3 regions of the Streptomyces sp. NPDC045968 genome follow, and region 1 is predicted to be linked to each of the others. Evidence: riboswitches for the same ligand, from Rfam matches in the RefSeq annotation. Region 1 holds a riboswitch; each other region holds the start of a gene.

Region 1 (10,098 bases):
ACGGAGACGACACGGATCTCGTCGGGCCGCCAGTCCCCGACGGCCCACAGCGGATCGGGGTCCCCCCACAGGAGTTGGGAGCCGACCGGATGAACCGTGCGCCCCTCTTCCCCCGCGTCGACCGCGCCGACGGTGCCGAAGCTCGCAGCGATACTGCTCCACCCCACCAACCAACGCATCGCCGCCTCCACAGGCTGTGGACAAACCGGCGCACCTGAACAGAGGGGCGCCCACTGCGGGACATGCTGCCACGACAACGGCCCAGCCGAGGGGGTACGGACAGCGCACGCCGGAACTGCATGCGCCCCTGGCAAAGGCCCGGCAGCACCTCCCCGGGTGCTCCACCAACGGAGGGGCACCTTCCGGGCGTTGCGGCACTCGGTCACCGGAAGGGACCCCGGTTGACCCCTGCGACAAGTGGTCGAAATCCGGCCACGACCAACCCCCTGGCGGCGACCTCACTCCATAGGCGTCATTCAGCCAATCTCGGAGGGCCGGGCCGCGACATGTGCCCCTTGCGCGACGGAACGCGCCGAGCGGCCGGGCGAGAGGCGGAGGCAGCCGCCCCGGGCTCGCCGCCTGCCACGATGCCCCGGGAGAACACACAGTCCGGGAGGTGTGCCCCACCTCCCGGACCGGTCCGCCGCCCGCGGGGAATGGGGCGGCGTTATCCCCCAGCCCGCTGAGTCCAGTGCAGCGGGCCGACCCACGCAGCACCCATCGAAGCGCTTGCACCCTGGCCGTACGAGAGCGCACGGACGGGCGCACGGCCACACACCAGGAGCACGTCAGCCGCGTACCGCTCCCCCACCGCGGCCTCCCGGGGGCGCCCGTCGCGACGGCTTCACGCGCCCCTGGCCCACGCCCCGGCCGCGCTCCCCGGGCACATGGCCGCCGGCGTCGGCGGACAACATTCCCGCCATACGGACGTCTGACCCTTAACGGTAGGGATGCGGCGAACTACGCTGTGTTTACTGATGTTCTCGGCAGGGAGGCATATTCCTCGGGGCTCGGCCAAATGCGTGTGCGGCCGGAGTGCCGGGGTTCGTCCCTGGGGAGGACACGGTACGAATGCCGCGCGCCCCACCGGTGACGCGGCGGCCGTCTGTGTGTCGAGGGGTGGCGCATGTCCAGGGAGCAACGCGGGCCGAACGAGAAGCTCGGCACGGTTCTCGCCCTCGCGGGAATCAGTAACGCCGGGCTCGCCCGGCGGGTCAACGACCTCGGAGCACAGCGCGGGCTGACACTTCGGTACGACAAGACCTCGGTGGCCCGGTGGGTCGCCAAGGGCATGGTGCCCCAGGGCGCCGCGCCCCATCTCATCGCCGCGGCGATCGGGGCCAAGCTCGGCCGCCCGGTCCCGCTCCACGAGATCGGGCTCGCGGACGCCGACCCGGCGCCCGAGGTCGGTCTCGCGTTCCCCAGGGACGTGGCCGAGGCGGTGCGGTCGGCGACCGATCTGTACCGGCTGGATCTCGCCGGGCGGCGGGGCGGCGGCGGGATCTGGCAGTCCCTGGCCGGTTCGTTCTCCGTCAGCGCGTACGCGACACCCGCGTCCCGCTGGCTGATAACGCCCGCCGACTCGTCGGTCGCGCGGGACTCGACGGCCGCGGAGGCCGCGATCCTGGGGCCGCCCGGACCGCAGGGCGCGCTCGGAGCGCACGTCGGCGTGCCGGTGCAGCCCGGACCGGAGTCGGTCTCCGACGCCTCACCACTGCGGGTCGGCCACAGCGATGTGACCAAGCTCCGGGAGGCGGCACAGGACGCGCGCCGCTGGGACTCCAAGTACGGCGGCGGGGACTGGCGCTCCTCGATGGTCCCGGAGTGCTTACGCGTCGACGCGGCACCCCTGCTCCTCGGCTCCTACAGCGACGAGGTGGGCCGCGCGCTGTTCGGCGCCTCGGCCGAACTGACCAGACTCGCCGGGTGGATGGCGTTCGACACCGGCCAGCAGGAGGCCGCACAGCGCTACTACATCCAGGCGCTGCGGCTGGCACGGGCCGCCGCCGACGTGCCGCTCGGCGGCTATGTGCTGGCGTCGATGTCCCTCCAGGCGACCTATCGCGGCTTCGCCGACGAGGGCGTCGACCTCGCGCAGGCAGCCGTCGAGCGCAACCGCGGCCTCGCCACCGCCCGCACCATGAGTTTCTTCCGGCTCGTGGAGGCGCGCGCCCATGCGAAGGCGGGCGACGCACCGGCCGCGGGGGCCGCGCTCAAGGCCGCCGAGAGCTGGCTGGAACGCTCACGGACCGGCGACACCGACCCTCCCTGGCTGGGCTTCTACTCCTACGACAGGTTCGCGGCCGACGCCGCCGAGTGCTACCGCGATCTGAAGGCGCCCCGGCAGGTGCGGCGCTTCACCGAGCAGGCACTGTCGAAACCCACCGAGGAGTTCGTCCGCTCGCACGGCCTGCGCCTCGTCGTGTCGGCGGTCGCCGAGCTGGAGTCGGGCAACCTCGACGCGGCGTGCGCGGCGGGGACGCGTGCGGTGGAGGTGGCGGGGCGGATCTCCTCGGCGCGCACCACGGAGTACGTACGGGACCTGCTGCACCGGCTCGAACCGTACGGGGACGAGCCCCGGGTCGCCGAGCTGCGGGAGCGGGCCCGGCCGCTGCTGGTGGCCCGGGCATAAGCCGCCGAACGGACCCGGGGCCGCGCCGGGGGCGGCCCCGCCGGGCCCCGGCACCGTGGCAGCTGTGCGCCACGCCCTGCCCGCCCCTGGTTTGAGCCCGTTGTCAGTGGGTCAGTGCACTATCGGGGTGGGAGGTGGCGTGATGATGACGCACGCGGCGTACGACTGCGAGGTGCTGGTGATCGGCGGCGGGATCGTCGGTCTGTCGACGGCGTATGCGATCACGCGTACCGCTCCGGGCACCCGGGTGACGGTCCTGGAGAAGGAGTGGGGGCCGGCCCGCCATCAGACGGGGCGCAACAGCGGAGTGATCCACAGCGGTATCTACTACCGCCCGGGGTCCCTCAAGGCCCGCTTCGCGGTGCGGGGCGCCGCCGAGCTGGTCGACTTCTGCGCGGAGCACGGCATCGCCCACGCGGTGACCGGCAAGCTGATCGTCGCGACCGAGCGGTCCGAGCTCCCGCGGCTGCACGGCCTGGTGCAGCGCGGCCGTGCGCACGGTCTGCCGGTCAGGGAGCTGGGCCCGGCGCAGATCGCGGAGTACGAGCCGCATGTGCGCGGGCTCGCGGCGATCAGGGTCGGCACGACGGGCGTGTGCGACTTCGGTTCCGTCGCGGCCCGCTTCGCCGCGGAGGTGAGCGCGGCGGGCGGACAGATCCGTTACGGGGCCGAGGTCACCGCGATCGACCGCCGCCCCTGGGGTGCGGCGGTGCGGACGGCGGACGGGCAGGTCGTCCGGGCCAGGGTCCTCGTCAACTGCGCGGGACTGCACAGCGACCGGATCGCACGGCTCGCGGGCGACGACCCGGGCGTGCGGATCGTCCCCTTCCGCGGTGAGTACTACGAGCTCGCCAGGGAACGGCTGGTGCGCGGCCTGGTCTATCCGGTGCCGGACCCCGCCTTCCCCTTCCTCGGGGTGCATCTGACCCGGGGCTTCGACGGCTCCGTGCACATCGGGCCGAACGCCGTACCCGCACTGGCACGCGAGGGATACAGCTGGCCCGTCGTGCGCCCGCGCGAGCTCGCGGCCACGCTGACCTGGCCGGGTTCCTGGCACATCGCCCGCCGGCACTGGCGGTACGGGGCGGGCGAGCTGCACCGGTCACTGTCGAAGCGGGCGTTCACCGAGGCCGTCCGGCGGCTGCTGCCCGAGGTGACGGAGGACGACCTGCGCCCTTCCACCGCAGGCGTCAGGGCCCAGGCCGTACTGCGGGACGGCACGCTGGTGGACGACTTCCTGATCCGTGAGGCACCGCACACCGTGCACGTGCTGAACGCGCCCTCGCCCGCCGCCACCGCCTCGCTGCCCATCGGGAGGGAGGTGGCACGGCGGGCCCTGTCGCGGGCTCGTGCCACGGGGTGGAAGCCACCCGCCGTAGAATCGGGGCATTGTGTCTGAGCCCCTGAACCCCACCCCCGAGACGCCCGGCGCCACGGACGACGCGGCTGCCCTGCGCGCCGCCTCCTTCGAGCGGATGCGCCGGCTGCGTCAGGAGCCCCGCTTCCCCGGCGGTCCCGCCGCCGACCCCGCCGGCTCGCACCACGAGCGCCGGATCCGCAGTTTCCAGCCGCGCCGCAGCCGGGTCACCGCCGGCCAGGAGGACGCCCTCCAGCGGCTGTGGCCGAAGTGGGGGCTGGACATCGACGGACAGCGCGTCCTCGATCTGCCCGAGCTGTTCGACGGGCTGCCGGTCATCCTGGAGATCGGCTTCGGGATGGGCGAGGCCACCGCGCAGATGGCGGCCGACGACCCGGGCACCGGGATCCTGGCCGTCGACGTGCACACCCCCGGGCAGGGCAATCTGCTCGGCCTCGCGGACCGGGCGGGTCTGACCAACGTCCGCGTGGCCAACGGTGACGCGATCATCCTGCTGCGCGAGATGCTCGCCCCCGAGGCACTCGACGGCCTCCGGGTGTACTTCCCCGACCCCTGGCCCAAGGCGCGCCACCACAAGAGGCGGCTGATCCAGCCGGAGTTCCTCGACCTGGTGGCGCAGCGGATGAAGCCGGGCGCCGTGATCCACTGCGCGACCGACTGGGAGCCGTACGCGGAGCAGATGCTGGAGGTGCTCACCGCGCACCCCCGCTTCGCGAACACACAGGCGGACGGCGGATACGCACCACGGCCCGCGTTCCGGCCCCTGACCCGGTTCGAGGGCCAGGGCCTGGACAAGGGACACGTCGTGCACGACCTGCTCTTCGCCCGCGTCTGAGTCCGCCGGACGCCGTCGTGCCGCCGTGCCGCCGGCTCTTTCCGGGCCGGATGCTTCCCGGCCACGCGCCCCTCGCCCCGTGGTCAGGTGTCGGTTCCCCTCGTTAGGGTCGTCGGGTGTACGAGTGGTCCGCGCAGCACCAGCAGCCGCAGCCGGCCGTCCCGGTTCTCGAGGAGCAACGGCTCGACGAGATCCTGGGCGCCGTGCCGGAGCGCGGGCAGTGGCGTGACCGGCCGCGCCGCGTCGGCATGGTGTGGCGCAGCAGGACGTTCCGTGCCGGTGCGGTGATCTCCGTACTCGCGCTCTGCGGGCTGCTCATCCTGTCCCTGGTCCGCGAGCAGACCGGTACGCAGGGTTTCCTCGTCGGGCTCGGGCTCGCCGTGCTGCCCGTGCCGCTGCTGATGGCGGCCTTCCGCTGGCTGGACCGGGTCGAGCCGGGCCCCTGGCGGAGTCTGTTGTTCTCCTTCGCCTGGGGGGCGTGCGCCGCCGCGCTGGTCGCGATCACCGCGAACACCTTCGCGGCGCGCTGGATAGCCACGGCGACCGCGGACCCGTCGAGCGCCGACACCCTCGGTGCGACGGTGATAGCGCCGGTCGTCGAGGAGAGCGCGAAGGCCGCCGCGGTTCTGTTGATCTTCCTCTTCCGGAGACGGGAGTTCAGCGGTGTCGTCGACGGCATCGTGGTCGCCGGATTCACCGCGACCGGTTTCGCGTTCACCGAGAACATCCTCTACCTGGGCAATGCCTTCGGCGAGGACCAGCAGTTGGGCAGCACGGGCATCGGTGCGGTGACGGCCGGGACCTTCTTCGTCCGCGTGGTGATGTCGCCGTTCGCGCACCCCCTGTTCACCGTGCTCACCGGCATCGGTTTCGGGATCGCCGCGCTCAGCGCGCGGCGCCACCGGGCCCGCCGGATCGTGGTCCCCCTGCTGGGACTCGCCCTCGCCATGGGGATGCACGCCCTGTGGAACGGCTCGTCGACCTTCGGCCGGTACGGCTTCTTCGCGGTGTACGGGGCGTTCATGGTCCCGGCGTTCGCCCTCGTGACCTGGCTGGCGATCTGGTCGCGCCAGCGCGAGCTGCGCACGCTCGCCGCCGAGCTGCCCGCGTACGCGGCGGCCGGCTGGCTCTCCCCCGCCGAACCGTCGGCGCTCTCCTCGATGCGGGCCCGCGGTATGGCCCGTGACGTGGCCCGCCACTGGAACAGCGGCCCGGGCCGGGCCGGCGCCAGGGCCGCGGCCCGGTCGGTGGCCGAGTACGAGTCGTTCGCGACGTCACTGGCCGTGCTGCGGCGAAGGGCCCGGCGCGGGGCGGCGGGCGCGGACTTCGCCGTACGGGAGCGGGAGCTGCTGCACCACCTCTGGGAGCGCCGGGAGATCGCCGGCCCGGCACTCACGTACGCGGCGGGCCGGCTCAAGCCCCGGCCGTCGGCACCGCTCCCGGCCCCGCACCGGTGGTACGGCGGCTACAACCCGTACCTGAACCCGGCGGCGCCGCCCACCGGGCTCCCGTACCAGCAACGTCCGTACCAGGAACCTCCGGACCAGCAACATCCGTACCAGCAACGCCCGTACCACCAGCCGCCGTACCGTCAGGCCCCGTACGACTCACCTCGCCGTCCCGCTCGGTGAGCGTGTCAGGCGGAGGCTTCCGTGAGCGCCGCCTGCTCCTGCTCGGTCAGCCGGAGGCCGGCGACCGCGACGAGCGCGGGCACCTGCTCGACCGTACGGGCCGACGCGATGGGCGCCACCACGGTGGGACGGGCGGCCAGCCAGGCCAGGGCGACGGTGGCGATCTCGGCGCCACGCTCCGTCGCGATCGTGTCGAGCGCCGCGAGCACCTTCTGTCCGCGCTCCGACTCCAGGTGCTGGCCCGCCTTGTCGGCCCGCGGGCTGTCGACCGTGGCGCCCGCGCGGTACTTGCCGGTGAGGAAGCCCGAGGCCAGGGCGAAGTACGGGACGGCGGCGAGACCGGCGGCGGCGGCCGTGTCCTGGAGCCCGCCCTCGTAGGTGTCGCGTGAGACGAGGTTGTAGTGCGGCTGCAGAGCGACGTAACGGGCCAGCCCCTCGCGCTCGGAGAAGTCCAGCGAGGCCCGCAGCCGCTCGGGGCTGATGTTGGACGCGGCGATCTCGCGCACCTTGCCGTCCTTCACCAGCTGGTCGAGCGCGGTGATGATCTCCTCGACGGGGACGGTCTCGTCGTCGAAGTGCGTGTAATAGAGGTCGATGTGGTCCGTGCCGAGCCGGCGCAGCGATTCCTCGGCCGCTCCCTTGATGGTGGCGGCGGAGAGCCCCTTGTACGAGGGGTGGGCACCGACCTTCGTGGCGACGACGATGTCGGAGCGGTTGCCCCGCGAGGCGAGCCACTTGCCGACGACGGTCTCCGATTCGCCGCCCTCGTTGCCCGGCGCCCAGGCCGAGTAGGCATCGGCGGTGTCGATGAAGTTGCCGCCGGCCGCGGCATAGGCGTCCAGCACGGCGAAGGACTGTGCCTCGTCGGCCGTCCAGCCGAAGACATTGCCGCCGAGGGCGAGGGGGAAGACCTGAAGGCCGGAGGAACCGAGCGTACGGAGTGAAGTCATGGGTGGTTCAACCCCGTCCCCGGACCGCGCTATTCCACCAGGAGACGGCAGACCGGCAGCCCTGACGTCGGGGGGTGTGCGTCAGGGCTGCCGGGGTTCAGGTGCGTCCGGGGTGCGGGACGCGGTGTCTCAGCTGCCGGGTCTCAGATCGTCAGGCCCTTGCCGCGGAGCCAGCTCATCGGGTCGATGCCCGAGCCGCCGGCGGTGTGGACCTCCAGGTGGAGGTGCGCACCGCTCGCGTTGCCGGTGTCGCCGACGCGGCCGATGGTCTCGCCGGTCTTGACCCGCTGGCCCGCGCTGACGTGGATCGAGGACTGGTGGCTGTACGTGACCTCGGTACCGTCGTCGAGCTCGATGACGGTGTGGTAGCCGTACGACGTGTGCCAGCCGGCCGATGTGACGGTCCCGCCGTGCACGGCCTTGATCGGTGTGCCCGCCTGTGCCGCGAAGTCGAGGCCGGTGTGCTGGCCGGAGGACCACATGGAGCCGGACTGGCCGTACGTCGCGGTGATCGAGTACGAGGAGACCGGCAGGGCGTAGCTCGCGGCGAGCTTGGCAAGCCGCTCGGCCTCGGCCTTGCGCTCGGCGGCTTCCTCGGCCGCCTTCTTCTCGGCGGCGGCCTTGGCCTCCGCCTCGGTCTGCTGGGCCTTGGCCTCGGCTGCGGCCTTCTCGGCCGCCGCCTCCTCCTGGGCGGCCCTGGCCTCGGCGTCCGCGCTGGCCTGCTGCTGCTCGGCCTGCTGGAGGATCCGGGTGCGCAGCGCCTCTCCGGCGTCCGTCGCGCCCTGCTCGGCCTCGGCGGTGGTGATGCCGGCGGTGGTGAGCGGGGACGACACGGCCACCGTGGCGGTGTCCTTCGCGTCGGTGTCGCCGGACATCAAAGAGCCGACACCGGGAAGGGACTTGGCGTCGGGCAGATTGTCCGCGATGGAATCGGGAAGAGAGATGGAGACCGGCGGCTTGCCCTGAGCGGTGGCCATGCCACCCGCACCGACGGCCGCGATGACGCCGACCCCGAGGACGGTGGAACTACGAGCGAGACCGCGCTGCTTGGCTACGCGATGCCTGCCGCGAACCGGCCGGATGGACTCCTCCGTGGGATTCCATTCCTCCCAGGTCCTGTCCGGGCCGCCGAGAGTATCGGTGGCAAAGGGTGACGGGGCCTCGGGGGCAGGCTTGTTGGACGCCACGTGGGCGCACTCCTTTCCTTCCTTCTCGCCTACCGGGTTAGCTGACGGGTTCGGAGCAGGAAGGTCTCCTACGGGCCGCTCTGCCTCTCGCGAGACACAGGTGGCCCGATTCACCCCATGTAGGTGGTTCCCCGGTTCCCTTGCGGAATTCGGCGCTCGCGCACGGTGCCGCCTCTTGCGACGACTTGGACGACCGCGCTGCGTTATCGAACGTTAATAGACAGACGGGTGCGATTCCAAGCTGTTCCGAGTGATCGTTCGTGACTTTGGCCTGGACGTACCGGGATACAACCGGGTGCAATCGGGCGAGTTGAACACCCATCGAGGGGCAACCCGTTTCTGACGTTGTGTCAAATGTTATGCGGAGGGGCATCCTTCGATTACGGACGGTGGCCCCGTTCCGCAGCACCGGACGCGCGGCCTCCGCCGACGGCCCGTCACCCGGTGGCTCATTCCGTTCGTTCGCGGTTCCCCCGGCCCACGATCTTCACGGTCCTCCGGCGCTCGGGCTGCCCCTCAGCCGGCCGGCCGACCGCGAGCAGTGCCATGTCGTCCGTGGACCGGCCGCCCGTATGCAGGCGTACGTCGTCGATGAGCGCGGACAGCAGCTCCTCGGGCCCGGGGAAGATCCGCCCGCGCAACCGGTCCGCCGGATCGTAGAAGACACCGGCCGGGTCCCGCGCCTCGGAGAGGCCGTCCGTGAACATCAGCAGCGTCGTCCCCGCGGGCAGCAGCCACTCCTCCGACCGGTCCGGCCACACACCCAGATCCATCCCGAGCGGCAGCGCGGGCGAGGCCGACACCAGCACGTCCAGTTTTCCGTCGGCGTGCAGCAGGATCGGCTCCGGGTGCCCCCTGTTGACCAGCCTCACGAGGCCGGCCCCCGACGGGATCTCCGCGAGCGCGGCGGTGATGAACCCTTCCATCGCATCGAGCCCGCCGCGCCGCGTCCCCTCCCGCGCCAGCGCACGCTCCAGGCGCTGCGCCACGCCCTCCAGCGAACGCTCCTGCTCCGCGGCCTCCCGGAACGCCCCGATGACCACCGCCACCGCCCCGACGGCGTCGAGGCCCTTGCCCCGTACGTCCCCGACCACCAGCCGCACCCCGTACGGAGTGTCCGCGACGGCGAACAGGTCGCCGCCGACGAACTCGTCCGCCTGGGCCGCCTCGTACCGTGCCGCGACGTGGAGCCCGCCGATCCGGTCGGCCGGCGTGGGCAGCACCGCCCGCATGGCGGTCTCCGCGATGACCCGCGCCGACGCCAGCTGCTTGTTGCCCCGCCGGACGACACCGTTGACGAACAGGGCGAGCAGCCCGGCCGTGACCACGGTGACCAGCTCGATCACGGGCTCCACCTGGCTGAGCGTGCGGCTGTACAGGTCCAGCACCGCCATCACGAGAACCGCGGCGATACCCGTCCGGACCGTACTGGCCCGCGAGAAGAACGGTGCGGCGATCAGAGGAGCCGCCACGAAAAGGGGGACG
Region 2 (10,098 bases), on a different contig from region 1:
GAGCGCCGGGCCGTCCCCGCGGTCGAGTCGTCCCGCCTCGTCGCGGTGGAGGGCCACGGGCCGCTCGCTGATGACGACGGCGTGCTCGTACGGCCACCACCAGCCGGCGTTCCTGGCGACCTCGGCCAGCCCGGTCAGCCGGTCTCCGCGGCCGTCGAACGCGGCGAGCCAGGCCGCGTCGTGCTGGCCGAGGACCGCGTCGAGCAGCACGAGCCGCACATCGGACTCGTCCTCCGGGCGCTCGGAGAGGTCCGTGACCACTCCGGCCCGTATCCGTTCGGCCAGGGCCGCGGTGGTCTCCCAGAGCTGGGCGCCGGTGGCGGACCAGAGCGCCGACCAGCCCGCCGGGCCCAGCTCGTCGTACATCCTGCGCCGCTCGTCCGCCCACGGCCGGGTGCGGACCTCCTCGCGCACCGAACGGCCCGCACCCGCGAGCTTCTCCACCGCTTCGACCGCCGCCCTCGGCGAGTCCGCCCAGACGATCGTCTCCGGCTCGGCGAGCCCCGCGCCGCGGTAGGCCAGCCGTACGCCCTCCTCGGCCGCCGCCCGGTCCGCCGGGCCCGTCGCCGCTGCCACGGCCCGCCAAGAGTTCACATGCTGCATCGGTTGTCCCCGTCCCCTGTTCTCTGCGTTCCCTGATTCCTGTTCCTGTTCCTGCGCGCCGACCACCGGCTCCAGGAGTGCGCTCCTGAGCGCGGGTCAGTCCGCGACGACGCGGACCGCCCCCGGCGCGTACTCCCGCTGGCGCACGACGCGGAACCAGCCCTTCGGCAGCGGTATCACCGCGTGCTCCTCGTGCACCACGCGTCCCCCCTCGGGCAGATGGAGCAGCATCGGGCCGAACGCCCCCGCCTCCCGCATCAGCCGCCCTGGCCCCAGGACCGCGTGCGCATGGCCCGTCACCTCGCCCAGCGCGAGCACCAGACGCCCCCGCCCGTCACGCGGTTCTCCCGGTGCCTCCAGCAGGTGCGCGGGCACCGCCGGCTCCTCCAACTCCACGATCAGCACATCGCCCTGGCGGTACACAGACGTCTCCCCTCCGGCCTGGCACCCACTGTGCCGACCACGTGGAAAACGCTACGGCGGGGGTCTGACAATCGACGGTGGAGCGTCCGTCGTCCGTCCCCGGTCGTGGGGTTGTCAGTGGGCCTTGATACACCTTGCGGACATCAGCCCCCAGCGACAGGAGCTCAGGACCATGTCCGATGTCGACCATCTGCACGAGTTGATCGGTCTGCCCGCCGTCGATTTCGCGAGCGGCGCCGCCGTGGTCCGGCCCGCCGCCGACGCCGCGGCCTGGCGCATCGGCATCGACCCGTACGAGGACGAGGACCGGACGTGGGAGGAGGAGTTCGACGCCTTCCTCGACGAGGTCGATCCGGCCGGGGTCCGTGCCCTGATCATCGGGCAGTGGGGCGAATCGTACGAGAAGGACTCCTCGTACCCGGTCGGTCTCGTCGTCGCGGCCGCCGACCGGCTGACCTCGCTGGAGGCGGTCTTCGTCGGGGATCTGCTGCAGGAGGAGGCGGAGATCTCATGGATCGAGCACGGGGACGTCACCTTGCTGCTCACCGCGTTCCCCCGTCTTCAGGCCCTGGGGGTGCGCGGCGGGACGGGTCTGCGGTTCCCGCCCCTCAAGCACGAGACGCTGCGCGGGCTGATCATCGAGTCCGGCGGCCTGCCCGCGGAGGTGGTCCGCGGCGTGCTGGACAGTGAACTGCCAGCGCTGGAGCGGATGGAGCTCTGGCTGGGTGTCTCGGCGTACGGGGGCGATGCCACGCTCGCGGATCTCCAGCCCCTGCTGTCCGGCACCCGCTTCCCGGCACTGCGCCATCTCGGCCTGCGCAACAGCGAGTTGCAGAACGAGATCGCGACGGCGATCGCCTCGGCCCCGGTCGTCGCGCAGCTCCACACGCTCGACCTGTCCTCCGGCACGATGGGTGACGAGGGCGCCGCCGCGCTCCTCGAAGGTCAGCCGCTCACGCATCTCGACGCGATCGATCTGCATCACCACTTCCTCACCGAGCCGATGGAACGCCGCGTCCGCGAGGCCCTTGAGCCGCACGGTGTGCGGGTCGATCTCTCGGAGCGCAATACGCCGTGGGACGACCGAGGTGCCGAGGGCCGCTACACGACCGTGGCGGAGTGAGCTGAGATGTGCAGGCGGGCGCCGCGGTTCGCGGTTGTCGGGAATCCGGGGAATCGCCGCGTCACCCTCTTCCAGGACGCCGTGCGCGCCGCCGGGCTGCCCGGGCCACGGGTGGTGCCCTGGCGGGCGGTGCTGCGCGGCGAGACGGTCTTCCGGCCGGGAGAGACCGTCCGGATCGACTCACCCGGGGAGGACGCCGAGGTCGAACGGCTGCTGCGCGGGGTCGACGACCCGACCAGGGTGGAAGGTTCCGCCCGGTGGTACGCGGCGTTCACCACGGCCGTACGGGACGTGGCCCGGGCGGCATCCGGGGCGGGTGCGGTCCTGCTCGACGACCCCGCGGACATCGCGGTGATGTTCGACAAGCGGCTGTGCCACGCCGTGCTGAGCGGCGCCGGAGTGCCCGTACCGGAGTCCCCGACGTCCGGGCCCGGGGCGCCCGCCGTGCGGGGGTGGACCGATGTGCGCGCGCTGATGCGGGAGCGCGGCATACGGCGGGCTTTCGTGAAGCTCGCCCATGGCTCGTCCGCCTCCGGGGTGCTGGCGGTGGAGACGGCGGGCGACGGCCGGGTGCGGGCGACCACGTCGGTCGAGCGGGACGCGGCGGGGCGCCTGTTCAACTCGCTGCGGGTGCGCCGCTGTACGACGGAGTCCGAGGTCGCGGCGCTCGTCGACGCACTCGCGCCGGACGGCCTGCACATCGAGCGCTGGCTGCCGAAGGCGTCGCAGCGCGGCCGGGCCGCCGACCTGCGGGTCGTGGTGGTGGCGGGCCGGGCGACGCACGCGGTCGTACGGACCAGCCGCTCCCCCATGACCAACCTCCATCTCGGCGGCGAGCGCGGCGACCTCGACGCGGTCAGGGCCGCGGTCGAGGCCGCCGGCGGCAGCTGGGCCGACGCCCTGGCCGTGTGCGAGCGGGCCGCCGCCTGCTTCCCCGACACGCTGTGCGTGGGCGTCGATCTGCTGCCCGCCACCGGCTGGCGGCGCTTCGCCGTGTGCGAGGTCAACGCCTTCGGTGATCTGCTGCCCCGCCTGACCGGTCTGCCCGGCAGCGGCGCCGAGAACCTGGACACCTATGCGGCGCAGGTCGCCGCCGTACCGAACCGGACGAGGAACCACCGTGCCGACGCTGCCCACTGACCCCGACCCGTACCGGGCGGGAGCCGAACCCGACATGAGCCGGATCGTGGGCAGCCACGATCTGCTGCTCGTGACCCTGGACACCCTGCGCCACGATGTCGCGGCGGAGCTGGCGGCGGCCGGGCGCATCCCCAACCTGGCCCGCCACCTGCCCGGCGGCGTCTGGGAGAAGCGGCATGCGCCGGGCAGCTTCACCTACGCCTCCCACCAGGCGATGTTCGCCGGATTCCTTCCGACGCCCGCCGCCCCAGGCCCTCATCCTCGGCTGTTCGCGGCGCGCTTCGCGGGCAGTGAGACCACGGCGGACGGCACCTTCGTCTTCGACACCCCCGATCTGGTCTCCGGACTCGCCGGTGCCGGCTACCGCACGGTGTGCATCGGGGGCGTCGGGTTCTTCAACAAGCGGGGGCCCCTGGGCTCGGTTCTTCCGGACCTGTTCCAGGAGAGCCACTGGGAGCCCGCCTTCGGCGTCGCCTCCCCCACCTCGTTCGAGGAGCAGGTGGCCCGGGCCGAGCAGGTGGTCGCGGAACTCCCCGAAGAACAGCGGCTGTTCCTCTTCGTCAACGTGGCCGCCCTCCACCAGCCCAACTGGTTCCACCGGGACGGCGCCACGCCCGACGCGGGTGACTCCCGGGACACCCACGCCGCCGCCCTGGAGTACGTCGACCGTCACATCGGCCGGCTCTTCGCCGCGGCGAGCAGCCGCCGCCGGTGTTTCGCCATCGTCTGCTCGGACCACGGCACGGCCTACGGCGACGACGGATACACCGGTCACCGCCTCGGTCACGAAGCCGTCTGGACCGTGCCCTACGCCCATTTCCTCCTCGATCCGGGGGCCGCCCGATGACCGTCACCACTCCCGCCGTCAGGCCGTACCAGAATTACGTCTACGCCTATCCGCACAAGACGGCGTACCGCCCGCTGGACGAACACCCCGCCGGGCGGCCCCTGCTGAGCGAGCTGTGGGCGGCGGAGCGCAAGGACGCGCTCTCCCTGTACATCCACATACCGTTCTGCGAGGTGCGCTGCGGTTTCTGCAATCTGTTCACCAGGATCGGCGCGCCGGAGGAGCTGACGACGCGCTACCTCGACGCGCTGGACCGCCAGGCCACCGCCGTCCGCGACGCGCTGGGCGACGAGGGGCCGGTGCGTTTCGCCGCCGCGGCGTTCGGTGGGGGTACTCCCACCTATCTGACCGCGGGCGAGCTGGAGCGGCTCTGCGACATCGCCGAGAAGCGGATGGGCGCCGACCTGCGGTCCGTCCCGCTGTCGGTGGAGACCTCGCCCTCCACGGCGACGGCGGACCGGCTGGCGGTCCTCGCCGACCGGGGGGCCACCCGCGTGAGCATCGGGGTACAGAGCTTCGTGGACGCCGAGGCCCGCGCCGCGGTCCGCCCGCAGCGCCGGGCCGATGTGGAGGCGGCCCTCGGCCGCATCCGCGAGGCGCGCATCCCGGTCCTCAACATCGATCTCATCTACGGCATCGACGGCCAGACCGAGGACACCTGGCGCGCTTCACTGGACTCCGCGCTGGCCTGGCGCCCCGAGGAGCTGTATCTCTATCCGCTGTACGTACGCCCGCTGACGGGCCTGGACCGTCTCGGCGCGGGAACACCGCCCGGGACCGAGGCCGCGGCGGACGCCGTCTGGGACGCACAGCGGCTGCGTCTCTACCGGGCGGGGCGCGACCATCTCCTCACCGAGGGCTACGAGCAGGTGTCGATGCGGATGTTCCGCCGCGCCGACGCCCCGCACGAGGGCCCCGACGACCACGCCTGCCAGACCGACGGGATGATCGGTCTCGGCTGCGGCGCCCGTTCGTACACCTCGTCCCTACACTACTCCTTCGGCTACGCGGTGGAGATGCGGGAGATCCGGGGCATCATCGACGGCTTCACGACGACGGAGGACTTCTCCCGGGCCGAGGTGGGGCGGTATGCCGACGGTGACGAGGCGCGCCGGCGCCATCTGCTGCAGTCCCTCCTCCAGGCGGAGGGCATGGAGCGCGTGGAGTACCGCGCACGGTTCGGCACGGACCCGTACGAGGACTTCCCCGTGGAGCTGGACCGCTTCGCGGCGCGCGGCTGGCTGGACGGGGCGGCGGGCCGCGGCAGGCTGCGCCTCTCCCCGGAGGGTCTGGCCCACTCGGACGCCCTGGGTCCGGAGCTGTTCTCCCCCGCCGTACGGGCCGCGATGGCCGCGTACGAGACGAAGTGAGCCCCGCCATGGACCTGACGATCCTCTACCGGGGGCCGCTGGCCTCCTGCGACTACGCCTGTCCGTACTGCCCGTTCGCCAAGCGGCGCGACACTCCCGAGCAACTGCGCGCCGACCGCGCCGCCCTGGAGCGCTTCACCGCGTGGGCGGCGGCACAGACGGGCGACCGCCTGTCGGTGCTGTTCACACCGTGGGGGGAGGGACTGGTCCGGTCCTGGTACCGCCGCGCACTGGTCGAGCTCTCGCGGCTGCCGCACATCGGCCGGGTCGCCATCCAGACCAACCTCAGCTGCCGCACCGGCTGGCTGGCGGACGCCGACCTCGGCAAGGTGGCCCTGTGGTGCACGTACCACCCGGGCCAGACTCCGTACGACCGGTTCCTCGGCACCTGCCGCGACCTCGCTGAACTGGGTGTCCGGCACAGCGTCGGCATCGTCGGACTCGACGATCACCTCGACGAGGCGCGGCGGCTGCGGGCCGCGCTGCCCGACGAGGTCTATCTCTGGGTCAACGCCGCCGAGGGGCACACCTATACGGACGAGGAGGCGGACCACTGGACGGCTCTGGACCCCCTGTTCCCGTACAGCCGGCACCCCCACACCTCGGCCGGGCTGCCCTGCCGGACCGGTGAGTCGGTCATCTCCGTGGACGGCGAGGGCACGGTGCGCCGGTGCCATTTCGTCCGTGCGGAGCTCGGCAACCTCTACGACGGGAGCTACCGCCGGGCCCTGGGCCCGCGCGGCTGTCCCCTCGCCGTCTGCGACTGCCATATCGGCTATGTGCACCTGGAGACGCTGCCGTTGTACGACGTCTTCGCGGGCGGCGTGCTGGAGCGGATACCGGCCCGGCGCGCTCTCACCGGGCCGGAGCGGGTTCTAGAGCGGCAGTAGATCCGGGCGCTTGGCCTCGACGTGGTCCCCGGAGGATTCGCCGCGCAGCCGCCGTCCGATCCACGGGACCAGATGCTCACGGGCCCAGTGGATGTCGTCGCGCCGGACGTCGAGCGGGCGGCGCAGGGCCTGCGGCGGCCATGCCTGGTCGGGGTCGGCCGGCACGTCGATGCCGAGCACCTGGGCGGCACGGAGCGCGACCCTGGTGTGTCCCTCGGGCGAGAGGTGCAGCCGGTCGTCGTCCCAGGCCCGGCGGTCCTGCACGGACCGAAGCGACCACAGGTCGAGGACCGGGCAGTCGTAGCGGTCGGCGATGGAGCGCACATGGGCGGTGTACGTGGCGATCTTGCCCCGGAGGTGCCGCAGCACCGGCATGTGGCGGGGGTCGAAACCGGTGGTGACCATGACGGTGCCGACCGCGCCGGTCAGGTCGGCGACGGCGCGCTCGACGCGCTCGGCCACGTCGTCGGGGTCGCTCCCCGGCCGGATGATGTCGTTGCCGCCCGCGCAGAAGGTCACGAGGTCGGGTGCCAGCTTCTTGGCCCGCGGCACCTGTTCCTCGACGATCTGGTCGAGGAGCCGTCCGCGTACGGCGAGGTTGGCGTAACGGAAACCGCCGTGCCGTGATGCGAGCGAGCCCGTCCCGTCGTCGGGGACCGGAAGCTGATCCGCCAGCAGCACCGCGAAACGGTCCGCCCAGCCGACGAAGGTCCCGCCGGGGCCGGGATCTCCGACGCCCTCGGTGAAGCTGTCGCCAATCGCCGCGTACGACCCTATGACGCTGTTGACGCCGATGACGTTCTGGAGACCGCGCTGATTGAGTTTCGAATCGTCTGCCACAAGCGCTCATCCTGCACCTGCGAATGTGACCTACGCGACCGTAATAAGGGGTTGACGGGTGGTGAGATAGACCACCCGGTCAGTTTTTGGTAAAGCCGGAATAAGTGGTGGCCCCGGTCGCACCGGTGAGAACGCGAAGAAGGGCGGCGCGCCGCCGCGCACCGCCCTTCTTCACCGCTGCTCGTCTCAGATGGAGACGCCGTGCTGACGCAGGTACGAGATCGGGTCGACGTCCGAGCCGTAGCTCGGGCCGGTGCGGACCTCGAAGTGGAGGTGCGGACCACTGGAGTTGCCGGTGGAACCGGAGAGGCCGATCTGCTGGCCGCCGGTGACGGTGTCGCCGACCGACACGTTCAGCGAGGTCTGGTGGGCGTACTGGGAGTACATGCCGTCCTCGTGCTTGATGACGACCTCGTTGCCGTACGAACCGCTCCAGCCGGCCGAGACCACGGTGCCGGGACCGATGGCCCGGACGCTGGTGCCGGACGCGGCCTGGAAGTCCGCGCCGGTGTGGTAGCCACTGGACCACATGGAGCCGGAGGCGCGGTACGGCGTGGTGACGGTGGCGTTCTCCACGGGGGTCGTCCAGCCGGAGCTGTTGCTCTCCGAGGCGCCGGTGTCCGTGGAGGTGGCCGACTCGGCGGCGGAGGAGGCCGAGTTGGAGGACGTCTCCGCCTTCGGAGCCGCGGCCTTCGACGGGGCGGCCTTCGGGGCGGCGGCCTTGGGAGCGGCAGCCTTCGGGGCGGCGGCCTTCGACGGGGCGGCCTCGGCGGAGCCGGACGCCTTGGCGCCGAGGGTGAGTTCGGTGCCGGGGAAGATCAGGCTCGGGTTCTCGCCGACGGCCTCGCGGTTGTCCTCGTACAGCTTCTGCCAGCCACCCTTGATCTTCTGCTCGGCGGCGATCTTCGACAGATAGTCGCCGGAGACGACGGAGTAGGTCTTCGGGGCGGCCTTGGACACCGCGGCGGGGGCGGTGTGCGCCGCGGCGACCGAGGCGGCGGCGGGCTTGGTGACGGGCGCGGCCTGCTCCGCGGCGTGCGCACCGGTGGCGCCGATCAGCGGAAGGGCGAGGACGGCGCCGCCGGTCCCGGCGGCGAAGATGCCACGGGTGATCGGGCTGGACTTCGTACGACGGTGCTTACCCTTTGCGGGCATGGGGCATTCCTCTCCGGCGCCTACGAGGTGAGCTGTCGGGTTCGGGCTGGAGATGCCCGGTCGCGCTGGCGCGACTTCACCCCGAGCCGTTCCGGATTCCTCCGGACCGGCGGCTTACCTGGGTCCCCCGCTCCTGCCACGCGTGAGTGGGTGCGGATTCCGGGCGGCGGCAGGATTAGGCGGTCCGTCCGGATTGACGGTGACCGTAAGCGAGCAGGGACGGCCGGAACAAGCCATGCCCGACGCACCGGAATGCACGATTCAATTCCGGCGCGGATTTCCCGTCACACTCCGTGGATTACGGATCTTGGCATTCCGTACGGTGCGCGGAATACCCGTCGGCCGGGCCGCCACACACCGTCACGGATATGATCCCGCTCACCCGTCGACCGCCATCTCCCCCATAAGCAGGGCATGTTCCTCTAAATACGCCAATACGGACATGCCTCGATCACGGAATTCGACGGAGCCTCAGCACCCTCGCGTCGAGATCACCCCGGAGCCCGCTCGGCTCTCCTGATGCCCGACGTCCACATCGCCCCCAGATTCGAACAGTTCCGCACATCATCGACCGCGTAAGCCCGATGGGCTACGGCGCCGCACGGAACGGCGGCCTCCGGGGCAAGATGATTGCCTGAGGAATCAATGTCGTATCGTCACGACCGTGCCCTCGTCGGCGAGCAGCGCCGACGCCAGACACTCCAGGAGTCACCGTGACGCAGCAGCTGCCGCAGGTCCCCCCGACGCACACGGAGCTCACCGGTGTGCGCAACTTCCGTGACGTCGGGGGCCTGCCGACCACGGACGGCCGCCGGGTGCGGTTCGGGCGGCTCTACCGCAGTGGTCACCTGGCGCACGCCACCGAGCAGGACGTGGCGTTCCTCGACGGGCTCGGGCTGCACACGATCTTCGACTTCCGCAACGCGGCCGACCGCAAGCTCGACGGCCACGACGTGGAGCTGACGGGCGTGCGCAACGTCAGCATCCCGCTCTCCGACCCGGCCGACGGTGCCGAGTTCTGGCGGCTGGTCCGCGATGGCAACATCCAGCAGCTGCGCTCGATCCTCGCGGACGGCAAGGGGGCGGACCGCATGATCGCCTCGTACCGCGCGATCATCAAGGAGCGCACCGGAGAGCACAGCCGGGTGCTGCACGCCCTGGCCGAGGACAGCGTCCCCGCCCTGATGCACTGCGCCGCGGGCAAGGACCGCGCGGGGCTGTCCATAGCCGTGTCGCTGCTCGCCGTCGGCGTGGAGCGCGAGGCGATCGAGGCGGACTACCTGATGTCCAACGACGCCCACCGCCGGTACAAGGTGCAGCGCAGCGACACCTCCGCGGTCGGTATGTCCGACGAGGTCATGGAGCTCCTCAACCCGCTCTTCGGCGCGCGCGCCGACTATCTGGCGGCCGCCTTCAGCACGATCGAGGAGACCTGGGGCGGCACCGAGCGCTACCTCACCGAGGGGCTGAAGCTCTCCCCCGAGACCCGTGACCGGCTGCGGGAACGCCTCACCGAGGCGGCGTGACCACCCGTCGGCCTCAGCCCTTGCCCGCCACCTCGAACAGCAGGTAGAGGAAGGCCGCGAAGACGTGTCCAGCGACCAGGTAGGCGACCAGCCTGATCACGACACCACGCGGGAACTTCCGCTCCTGTGTTTCGTAGTTCTTCCGGGACCGCGGGCTGAGTGGATCGTAGTGCTCTGAATC
Region 3 (10,098 bases), on a different contig from region 1:
GCCGGTGGTGCGGGCCGGTCGTGTGGCGCCGGTCAGGGGCGGTCGGCCTTGTCCACGCCGTCCCAGAGGTTCGAGTGCCAGGGGCGGTCCGTCGTGCCCGGCTCCCCGCGGCGGTCCTCGGCCGCTTCCGGATCGATCACGGTGTAACCGGTCTCCCCCGGACGTACGTAATGAAGGTGCTCACGGGCCAGCCGCCGGATGTACGCGTCGTCCTTGAGCCGCGCCTTCTCGTCGCGCAGCTCCTCGGTCCGCTGTCGAGCCTCCTGCGACAGGCGCTCCTGGTCGGCGATCTCGTCGCGCTGGGAGACGTACTGCCGCATCGGGTACGCGAGCGCGACCACGAGGGAGCAGACGACCAGGGCGAGGAACGCGGCGCGGCCGGTGAGCCGCGAGCGGCGGGCCTGGCGCCGGTTCTGGGACCGGTAGACGCGGGCCGCGGTCTGCTCACCGAGCAGTCGCAGCCTGGTCGCGGTGGAGAACCGGTCGCGGTCCTTCCCGGCCATGTCTCACGCCTCCCCGTTACGCACGTCCGTCCCCGCACACGGTACGGGACCGAGTGCGGGGACGGACGGAGGCTGGTGACTTCGGCCGCGAGGGGCCGGTGATCAGCCCTTGAAGCGGGGGAACGCCGAACGGCCCGCGTACACCGCCGCGTCGTCGAGGATCTCCTCGATGCGCAGCAGCTGGTTGTACTTGGCGACACGGTCCGAGCGGGCCGGGGCGCCGGTCTTGATCTGACCACAGTTCACGGCGACGGCGAGGTCGGCGATGGTGACGTCCTCGGTCTCGCCGGAGCGGTGCGACATCATGCACTTGAAGCCGTTGCGCTGGGCCATCTCGACGGCGTCCAGGGTCTCGGTCAGCGAACCGATCTGGTTGACCTTGACGAGCAGGGCGTTCGCGGAGCCCTCCTCGATGCCACGGGCCAGGCGCTCCGGGTTGGTGACGAAGAGGTCGTCACCGACGATCTGCACCTTGGAGCCGATCTTCTCGGTGATGACCTTCCAGCCGGCCCAGTCGTCCTCGTACAGCGGGTCCTCGATGGAGACCAGCGGGTACGCGGAGACGAGCTCCTCGTAGTACTCGGTCATCTCGGCGGCCGAGCGGGACTTGCCCTCGAACTCGTACACGCCGTCCTTGTAGAACTCGGACGCGGCGACGTCGAGCGCGAGGCCGATGTCGCGGCCCGGGACGTAACCGGCTTCCTTGATGGCCTCGACGATGAGGTCCAGGGCGGCGCGGTTGGACTCCAGGTTCGGGGCGAAGCCGCCCTCGTCACCGAGACCGGTGGACAGGCCCTTGGTCTTGAGGACCTTCTTCAGCGTGTGGTAGACCTCCGCGCCCCAGCGCAGGGCCTCGGAGAAGGACTCGGCGCCGATCGGCGCGATCATGAACTCCTGGATGTCCACGTTGGAGTCGGCGTGCGAGCCGCCGTTCAGGATGTTCATCATCGGAACGGGCAGCAGGTGCGCGTTCGGGCCGCCGAGGTAGCGGAAGAGCGGCAGGTCGGAGGCCTCGGAGGCGGCGTGCGCCACGGCCAGCGAGACGCCGAGGATGGCGTTGGCGCCGAGCGAGCCCTTGTTCTCGGTGGCGTCCAGGTCGAACATCGCCTGGTCGATGAGGCGCTGCTCGGTGGCGTCGTACCCGACGAGCTCCGGGCCGATCTGCTCGATGACGGCGAGGACGGCCTTCTCCACGCCCTTGCCCATGTAGCGGTTGGGGTCTCCGTCGCGAAGCTCAATGGCCTCGAACGCACCGGTGGAGGCGCCGGACGGAACAGCAGCACGTCCCGTGCTGCCGTCGTCGAGGCCAACCTCGACCTCGACCGTGGGGTTACCCCGGGAGTCGAGGATTTCCCTGGCTACGACGACGTCGATGGACGGCACGAGGCATCTCCTTCTGGGATATGACACTGGTTGTGCAGGGTCACTGTGGCCTTGCGGCACGAGCCTATCCGGCCGGACCCCATCGGCCAGCCGGGCGCCCGTCCCCTGGGACGAAAAAGGACCCAAGGGTATGCATTCACGGGCAAAGCTCCAGAAATTTACTGGCCAGTAACTACAACACTTGAACGATCAACGGCGCCGGGACCGTGCGAGCCGGACCCGTTCGGCGGTGCGCTCGCGTTCGAAACGACCCCGACCCGGCGCGCACGGGGGAGAGCGCGCCGGGTCGGGGAGCAGAGCGGGAGGGATGCCGCCGGACACCCTCCCGAGGGGGAGGAGAGTCCCAGGTACTACTTCGTCAGGTGGAGCTGCTGGCCCGGGAAGATCAGGTCGGCGTCCTTGACGATGTCGTCGTTCAGCTCGAACAGCTTCTCCCAGCCGCCCTTGACGTGCTGCTTCGCGGCGATCTTGCTGAGGGTGTCGCCGGTCTTCACCTTGTACTCGCCGTCACCCTTCTCGACCTTCTCGCCGGTGGGGGTGGTGACGGTCTTCGGCGCCTCGGTCTTCGGGGCGGTGCGCTGCTCGCTGCGCGTGGCCGGCTGCTCGGCCTGGCGCTCCGGCTGGGCCTGCTGCTCGGCGCCGCCGCTCTGCGCGGAGCCGGTGTCGACACCCGGGTCCACACCGTCGTTGGTCAGGTTGCCGGCACCGGCGCAGGCCCAGGCGCCCGGGCCCTGCATGTCGAGAAGCTTCTCGGCCGTGGCGATCTGCTGCGACTTGGTGGCCAGGTCGGCGCGGGACGCGTACTGCGTACCGCCGGCGGCGGCCCAGCTGGACTGCGAGAACTGCAGACCGCCGTAGTAGCCGTTACCGGTGTTGATGGACCAGTTGCCACCGGACTCGCACTGGGCCACGGCGTCCCACGTGGCGACGGAGGCGGCGGAGGCGCCGGTCGCGCCCATCAGCGGGACGGCCACAGCGGCACCGGCGACACCGGCGAGCGTGGCGACACGGACGGCCTTGGACGGGCGGCGGTGCTTGGCCTTGCTGGAAAACAGCATGGAGCTTCTCCTCACCGACGCCTACGAGGTGAGCTGTCGGGTTCGGGCCAAGTGAGTTGCCCGGTCGCACGTCCTAGCGCGCGACTTCACCCCAAGCCGGTCCTCAGTCGTCCTTCGACGACCGGGCCCGGCGCTTACCTGGGTCCCCCGCTCCTGCCTACGGCGCTTTACGCGTCTGTTCCCTTCGACCGACGGCAGGATTCGGCGTGACGGTCGACGGGGCCCGCGGTGCGAGCGGTTCCGACCGTAAACATAGGCAACCCCCACTTTCAAAGAGGGACATACCGGCCATTCGGGTCTTACTTGCTCTGGGCGATCAAACGTTTCCGCAGGCCAGAGGGGGCGCAGGCGCACCACCCGGCCGTGGCACGCCAGTTGAAGCAAAGAGACCCATGTCTCACTTACGCATAAGTGGACATAGGCCTCTGAACTGCCCTCGATTTTGGGGCGTTTTCCCGAATTTGATCAGTTGAGCGCGGAGCTCTCCGCGCTGTCCGACAGCCCCAGATCGAGGCTCTGCCCGGGGAGGATGAGGTCCGGGTCGGAGCCCAGCTCGCCCTTGTTGGCCTCGTACAGCTCGGTCCAGCCGCCGGGAACCTTCTGTGCGTCAGCAATCGCCCAGAGATTGTCTCCGGGCCGGACGGTGTAGTCGCCGTCCAGGCTCGCCGCACCCCCGTCGCGCGCCTCGCCGTCACCGCGCGAGGCGTGCCGGCCGGAGTCGCGCCCGCTGCCCGGGTCGACGTCCTGGCTCGCCTCGGGCGCCGGCGCGCCTCGGTGCTTGCCGCCGCCCTGGTCCGCGTCGGCCGGGGCGTCGGACGCCTCGGGGGACGGCGTGGTGGAGGGCGGGGCCGTCGCGCCGGAGTCCTCGGACCCGGCCGACTCGCCGGTCGCGCCGTTCTTGTCGGACTCGACAGGCCCGGTCATGTCGCCGGACTTGCCCGACTCGCCCGCCTTGTCGCTCTCGCCGCTCTTGTTCGCTTCGTCCGTGGCTTCGTCCGCCGCCTCGCCCGCCGCCTCGTCCGTCGCTTCGTCCGACGGGAACAGCGGGTCCAACGGTTCGGCGGAGGGCACGCCGCCCGGGTCGACGCCCGGGAGGGACCCGTCCAGCGCGAGCCCGGAGATCACCGCGCAGCTCGGCCACGCCTGCGGACCCTTGTCCTCCAGGACCTTCTCCGCGACGGCTATCTGCTGCGAGCGGCTGGCGAGGTCGGCGCGGGGCGCGTACGCCGAGCCGCCGTACGCCGACCAGGTGTCCTGGGAGAACTGCAGGCCGCCGTAGTAGCCGTTGCCCAGGTCCGCACTCCACATGCCGCCGCTCTCGCACTCGGCGACCCGGTCCCAGGTCGAGGCGTCGGCGGCGTGCGCACCGGTCGCACCGAGCAGCGGGATGGCGATGGCCGATCCCGTCACGCCTGCGGCGACGACGATGGCGGGTGCCTGGCGAGGGCGGCGGTGTCTGCCGTTCGCGGAGCCCATGGGATTGCCTTCCGTGTGACTGACATGTGACTGCTGTGGTGAACGGTGAACCTAGCGGCACTCGAACGTGTGTCACAAGTCGATGCAGCGGAGATCACGTGAAAGTCACAGAGTTGACGGAGTGTCACCTTGCGCGGCCGGCGGGCCGGGCGCGAACTCCACCGGAAGCGTGCGCAGTCCGCGCATGATGAGGCCGCCGCGCCACCGCAAATCGTCAGGTTCCGCCGCAAGGCGCAGGTCAGGAAGGCGCCTCAGCAGGGTTGCCAGCGCGGTCTGCCCCTCCAGGCGTGCGAGCGGCGCTCCCAGGCAGTAGTGGATGCCGTGCCCGTATCCCACGTGCTGATTGTCACTCCGTGCGAGGTCCAGCGTGTCCGGATCACGGAATCGCTCCGGGTCCCGGTCGGCCGCGGCGAGGACCACGAGCACGGGGTCCCCGGGAGCGATGTCCTGCCCGCCGAGCGCGACGGGCTCCGTCGCGTACCGCCAGGTGGCGAGCTCCACCGGGCCGTCGTACCGCAGCAGTTCCTCCAGCCCCGTGGCCAGGAGGTCCGTCTCCCCCGCGGCGAGCGAACGCTGAAGCCGCTCGCGTTCCCCTGGGTTGCGCAGCAGGGCGTACGTCCCGTTGCCGATGAGGTTGACCGTGGTCTCGAATCCGGCGAAGAGAAGGATGAACGCCATCGCGGCGGCCTCGTTCTCGGTGAGGTGCTCGCCGTGGTCGCTGGCGCGGATCAGCCCCGAGATCAGGTCGTCGCCCGGATCCTCCCGTTTGCGGTGGATCAGTTCGGCGAGGTAGCCGCGCATCTTCTTCACGGACCTGGCCACCCCGCCGCGCGGGCCGCCGCCGTGCCGGATCATCATGCCCGCCCAGTCGCGGAAGTCGTCCTGGTCCTCCGGCGGGACGCCGAGCAGATCGCAGATCGCGTAGATGGGCAGGGGGAAGGCGAAGTCGTGGATGAGGTCCGCCTTGCCCTCCGCCACGAAGTTGTCGATGAGCCGGTCCGTCAGCTCCTGCACGCGTGGCGCGAACTCGGCGACCCGGCGCGGGGTGAACGCCTTGGAGACGAGACGGCGCAGCCGGGTGTGGTCGGGCGGGTCGATGTTCAGCAGATGCGTCATCAGCTCCGCCTTACGCTCGCCCGGGATGCCCGTCCTGCCCTTGGCGTGCGCCGACCCGGCGTGGTGGGCCGGGTTCTTGGACAGCCGCGTGTCGGCGAGTGCCTGCTTGGCATCCGCGTACCGGGTCACGAGCCAGGCCTCGACCCCGCTGGGCAGCGTCGTCCGGTGTACGGGGCTGTGCTCGCGCAGCCAGGCGTAGGCGGGGTACGGATCGGTGGCGAACTCCCAGGTGAAGAGCTCGGGGGCGGCGGGCGCCGCGGCCGCGTGGCCGACGGGGCAGCCGGCCGTGGCCTGGGCAGGGCTGTCAGGGCTGTCCGCGGGGCTCTCGGCCCTGTCGGCAGGGCTGTCGGCAGGGCTTTCGGCGGGGCTGTCGTTCACCCCTCGACGTTAGCCGCCGCCTCCCCGCCCTCCGACCGCAGCTCCGCGATCGCCCGCTCGGCGCCGTGGTGGCCGATCTCCAGGGCCTTGCCGAACCACTCCTCCGCCGCTGCCGTGTTCCCCTGGTCCCGCTCCAGCACGGCCATGGCGTAGGCCGCGTCGTAGCTCCCCCGTGCGTGGCCCTCCTCGAACCAGCGCCGGGCCTCGTCCAGCCGCCCCCGCGCCTTCATGAAGTAGCCGAGATTGGCCAGTGCGCTGATGTCGCCCGCTTCCACCGCCATCCGGTAGAGCGGTTCGATCACCTCGGCCGGTTCGTCCCGCTCCTCCAGAATCAGCGCCAGGGGGTTCGCCGCCCTGCTGTCGCCATGGGCGATGGCCCTGCGATACCAGGTCTCCGCCTCTTCCAGGTCCTGCCAGTCGTGGAAGAGGTTGCCGATGCTCCTGGCGACGCCCTCGTACCCGCTGTCGGCGGCCCTGCGGTACCACCGCATCGCCTCGTGCGACCGGTCCGCCAGGAGGAGGTGCCCCAGCCGGCACGCCGCTTCGCCGTCCCCCGCTTCGGCGGCCCTGGTCAGCCAGAACTCGGCGCGCTCCCTCAATACGGTGGCCAGCCTGTTCTGCGAGGCGGTGTCCCCCGTCGCGGCGGCCTTCTCCAGATACGGGACGGCTTCGGCGCCGGCGCCCCGCGCGACGAGCAGTCCCCCCACCACGGCCGCCGCCCGCGCACTGCCCGCGTCCGCCGCCTTGCGGTACCAGGACTCGGCCGCCGCCACCTCGCCCAACTCCTGTTCGAGCGATCCGAGGACCGCCATGGTGTCCGGGTCACCGTCCGCCCGCGGGGTCAGCCACCGGCGGGCCCTCGTGATGACCTCGGTCCGCCCGGACTCGTCACCCCGTACCGCTTCCAGGGCGAACGGCCAGATCTCCAGCGGTACGGGACGGGCCTTCGCGCCCTGGTCCTCCACTTCGGCGACCAGCGAACCGAACGCCGTCCAGGTGCCCTCCACCGGGCCCGGCACGAGCATCCCCGTCACCCCGAGCCGGATCTCGGCCGCCCAGGCGAGCGCGGCGTCGAACGTCTCCTCCTCGGACCACGGCCAGTCCCGGTACACGTCGTGCGCCGCGCGCAGTACGTCGAGCGGGAGCGGGCCACGGGCCCCGCAGCGGGCGAGGTCGATCGCGGCGCGCACCAGGTGGTGGCCGCGACCGCGGCCCCGCGCGCGCCGTGCCCGGCGCCACAGGTCACCGAGTTCGGGGCCGACGGCGAGGTACTCGGTGATGCCCCTGGCGCCGCGCCCTTCGTGTGCGCCGCGCAGCCGGGGGTCGTCGAGGCGCTTCCTGAACCGTGACAGTTCCTTCTTGGACCAGGCGCAGGTCAGCTCGACCGGCTCCACGCCGCCGAGCACCCGCGCGCCGGCGGACGCGCCGAAGCGGTGGGCGTCGTACGCCTCGTCGGCCATCGTGCCGATCACGACCGTGCGCTGCTGGACGAGCTCCGCCAGGACGGCGGCCGTCAGGCCGTTCTCGCCGAGGTGCCCCTCCAGCTCGTCGAGCCACAGAACGCACGACTCGTCACCGCGGCCACGCAGTACGGCGGGCAGCCCGCGCAGGTCCGTACCGGGCGGCGGTGCGTAGATCCGCGTCGCACCCGCCATGTTGCTGAACAGCGCCGCCCACGCCGTCCTCGTCTTCCCCGACAGCGGCTCGCCCGTCACCAGCACGAGACCGCCCTGCCCGGCCGCGGCCCGTACCAGGGTGCCGAGCCGCGCGTCGCAGTCACGTCCGGCGTACGGCGGAAGGGGCGGCTCCTCCGGAAGCCGGCGGGTGCGCCGCACCCCCAGCGCGATCGGGTCGGCGATGTCGAGCGTCAGCCAGTGCGCCACGGCGGGCAGCGGGGCGTGGGCACCCGGGCCGAAGTAGTTGTACTGGGTGCCGTCTCCCAGAACCGGTCCCATGAAGGTGCCGCCAGTGACGGAGTTGTGCGCCGGGTCCACCAGCACCGCGTCCTGCGGAACCTCCTGTACGCCGGCCGCCAGGCCCCCCTGCGCCGGGAAGAACGTCCGCAGCTCCGACACCGCGTCGGGGTCCTGCGCCGCCACATCCTTCAGCCGCCGGACCAGCTCGCGACGCTCCCTCGGGTCGACGCCGCCCAAGTGCCGCATCCCGCTCAGGATCCTGCGGAGCCGCAACGCCTCGGCGATCCCCGGCCGCGATTCCTCGTACACACCGAAGAGGTAGTCACTGCGGCTGTCGTCCGCCAACGCCCTCAGCACGGCATCGGCCAGCGATTCGATCTCCCCGCTCACGCGCTGTCCCCCACACCTCGACCGGCCCTGGAGCCACCGTACTAACGGGTGTTGCCCTCCGCCGCCAGGATCGCGTCGCGGTAGGTGCGTGCCGCCGCGCGCAGGGCGGCCTCGGGGTCGGTCCCGTCCTCTTCGGCCCGTACGGCGAGGGCGAGGAGTTCGTACCCGATGGAGTCACCCGCGGGGAGCGCGACATCGAGTCCCGCGCCGCGGACCCGGCTGCCCAGCTTGGCGGCCAGAGCCAGCCCGGGCTGACCGAGCGGGACGCCTTCGGTGACCGAGTCGCGCTGCTTCTCGATCGCCTTGGTGCGCTGCCAGTGCGCGTGGACGTCCTCGGGGGTCTCGGCGCTCTCGTCACCGAAGACGTGCGGGTGGCGGTGGATCAGCTTCTCCACGAGGCCGGCCGCGACATCGTCGATGTCGAACGGCTCGTCCGGGTCCTCCTGTGCGATCCGGGCGTGGAAGACGACCTGGAGCAGTACGTCCCCGAGCTCCTCGCGCAGTTCGTCCCGGTCGCCGTCCTCGATCGCCTCGACGAGTTCGTACGCCTCCTCGATGGCGTACTTGGCGAGGCCCTTGTGCGTCTTCTGCGAGGACCACGGGCAGTCGCGCCTGATCCGGTCCATGACCTGGACGAGATCGAGGAGCCGGGCGCCCGGCAGATCGTACGAACCGGGCAGCAGCTCCAGGTCCGGCATCCGCACCCGGCCCGAGCCGCCGAGCCGCGCGAGGCCGTCGGTCAGCGGCTGGTTCCCCTCGCCGCCCACCAGGACCACCACGGTCCGGCCGCCCACGCAGTCGTCGACGATTTCCTGGGCGGTGGGCACGCCGTGCTCGACCGTGACGCCCGCCTCGCGCAGATACGGCAGCTGCGGATGGTGCGGCTCACCGCACAGCACCCGGTCCGCCGCGTGCAGGGTCTGCCAGGCGGGCCAGGACAGCAGTCCGGGCGCCACCCGGTGGCTGGCGGTGAGCAGGACGATACGGCCGGGGTCGCCGGGGGCTTCAGCGTTCACCCCTCGAACCTACCCCGGTCCGCTGCCGCCCCGGTCAGGCGCCTGCCTCGGGTGCTGGCTGCTCGAACTCGGTGACCTGGGTGATCCACGGCGCCTTGTAGTTGCCGAGCTGGATCTGCTCGTCGTCCCAGACGCCGAAGCGCGGATTGACGTCGATGTCGAGCGCCTTCGACGCCTTGGCGAGCGCCTCCCCGACGACCTTCTGGCCCTCGGGGGAGGACAGGTCGGCGCCGAGCGCCTTTGCCAGCTTGGGGAGTTGGACCTCCCGGCGCAGATCGTTCTCGATCTGGCCGGGGGCGACCCAGCGCTGCTGGAGCATCATCGCCTTGAGCTGCTTGTCACCGCCGGACTGGGCGGCCGCCGCCAGGCGCATCTCCTGGACCTCCTTGCGGCTGACCGTCACTCCTGCGTCCTTCGAGGCCCGGTCCAGGATCCGCCCGAAGATCATCCCGTGCAGTTTGGCGCGGCTGAGCTGCCCGGAGCTCTTCACCAGCTGCGCGGACTGCTGGGAGCTCTCCTGCGCGCTGCGTACGTCCGCCACCTGTGCCTGGAGCGTGGACACCTCGATGCGGTCCCCGCCGACCAGGGCCGCGGCGCCCGGATGGGCCTCGCTCCCACAGGCGGAGAGGAGCGGCACCCCGACGAGCAGTGCGGCTGAGACGGAGAGCGCGGTGCGACGACGGCGGTGCAAAGGAGCCTCCCGGGGAGAGTTTGTGCATCAGCGCACAAAGCCTTGCGGTGATCGATGTTAGGCAGTGGAGGTGGTTGGGGCCACTGATTCGACCAACGATTCGGGAGGAGTTGGGGATGCGGCGCGCCCGCGGGCCCTTCAGAGCACGCGTTCGACCCCCGGGGGATGCTC

The links. A riboswitch is a leader RNA that binds a small molecule or an ion and turns the genes downstream of it on or off. The one in region 1 is predicted to bind cyclic di-AMP.
Region 2: linked by a shared signal. The riboswitch ahead of AC07FA_RS08110 (M23 family metallopeptidase) and the one ahead of AC07FA_RS12840 (M23 family metallopeptidase) in region 1 are both predicted to bind cyclic di-AMP.
Region 3: linked by a shared signal. The riboswitch ahead of AC07FA_RS26155 (transglycosylase family protein) and the one ahead of AC07FA_RS12840 (M23 family metallopeptidase) in region 1 are both predicted to bind cyclic di-AMP.

The regions. Positions count from the first base shown of each region.
Region 1 covers NZ_JBWKLF010000003.1:695,848-705,945, reverse strand. The annotation lists gene AC07FA_RS12870 (asparagine synthase-related protein) at 1-179, opposite strand, end outside; gene AC07FA_RS12865 (sporulation protein) at 1,127-2,632, shown strand; gene lhgO (L-2-hydroxyglutarate oxidase) at 2,775-4,031, shown strand; gene trmB (tRNA (guanosine(46)-N7)-methyltransferase TrmB) at 4,024-4,845, shown strand; gene AC07FA_RS12850 (PrsW family intramembrane metalloprotease) at 4,962-6,476, shown strand; gene AC07FA_RS12845 (aldo/keto reductase) at 6,482-7,426, opposite strand; gene AC07FA_RS12840 (M23 family metallopeptidase) at 7,570-8,613, opposite strand; cyclic di-AMP (ydaO/yuaA leader) riboswitch at 8,625-8,778, opposite strand; gene AC07FA_RS12835 (PP2C family protein-serine/threonine phosphatase) at 9,063-10,098, opposite strand, start outside.
Region 2 covers NZ_JBWKLF010000002.1:546,611-556,708, forward strand. The annotation lists gene AC07FA_RS08070 (DUF6745 domain-containing protein) at 1-603, opposite strand, end outside; gene AC07FA_RS08075 (hypothetical protein) at 700-1,026, opposite strand; gene AC07FA_RS08080 (STM4015 family protein) at 1,199-2,149, shown strand; gene AC07FA_RS08085 (STM4014 family protein) at 2,156-3,289, shown strand; gene AC07FA_RS08090 (STM4013/SEN3800 family hydrolase) at 3,324-4,136, shown strand; gene AC07FA_RS08095 (STM4012 family radical SAM protein) at 4,133-5,506, shown strand; gene AC07FA_RS08100 (STM4011 family radical SAM protein) at 5,515-6,396, shown strand; gene AC07FA_RS08105 (SGNH/GDSL hydrolase family protein) at 6,382-7,236, opposite strand; gene AC07FA_RS08110 (M23 family metallopeptidase) at 7,423-8,391, opposite strand; cyclic di-AMP (ydaO/yuaA leader) riboswitch at 8,396-8,554, opposite strand; gene AC07FA_RS08115 (tyrosine-protein phosphatase) at 9,105-9,917, shown strand; gene AC07FA_RS08120 (DUF6126 family protein) at 9,931-10,098, opposite strand, start outside.
Region 3 covers NZ_JBWKLF010000009.1:297,231-307,328, reverse strand. The annotation lists gene AC07FA_RS26165 (FtsB family cell division protein) at 33-503, opposite strand; gene eno (phosphopyruvate hydratase) at 606-1,886, opposite strand; gene AC07FA_RS26155 (transglycosylase family protein) at 2,237-2,944, opposite strand; cyclic di-AMP (ydaO/yuaA leader) riboswitch at 2,948-3,119, opposite strand; gene AC07FA_RS26150 (transglycosylase family protein) at 3,410-4,420, opposite strand; gene AC07FA_RS26145 (cytochrome P450 family protein) at 4,526-5,914, opposite strand; gene AC07FA_RS26140 (SEL1-like repeat protein) at 5,911-8,220, opposite strand; gene AC07FA_RS26135 (nucleoside triphosphate pyrophosphohydrolase) at 8,262-9,236, opposite strand; gene AC07FA_RS26130 (SurA N-terminal domain-containing protein) at 9,271-9,927, opposite strand.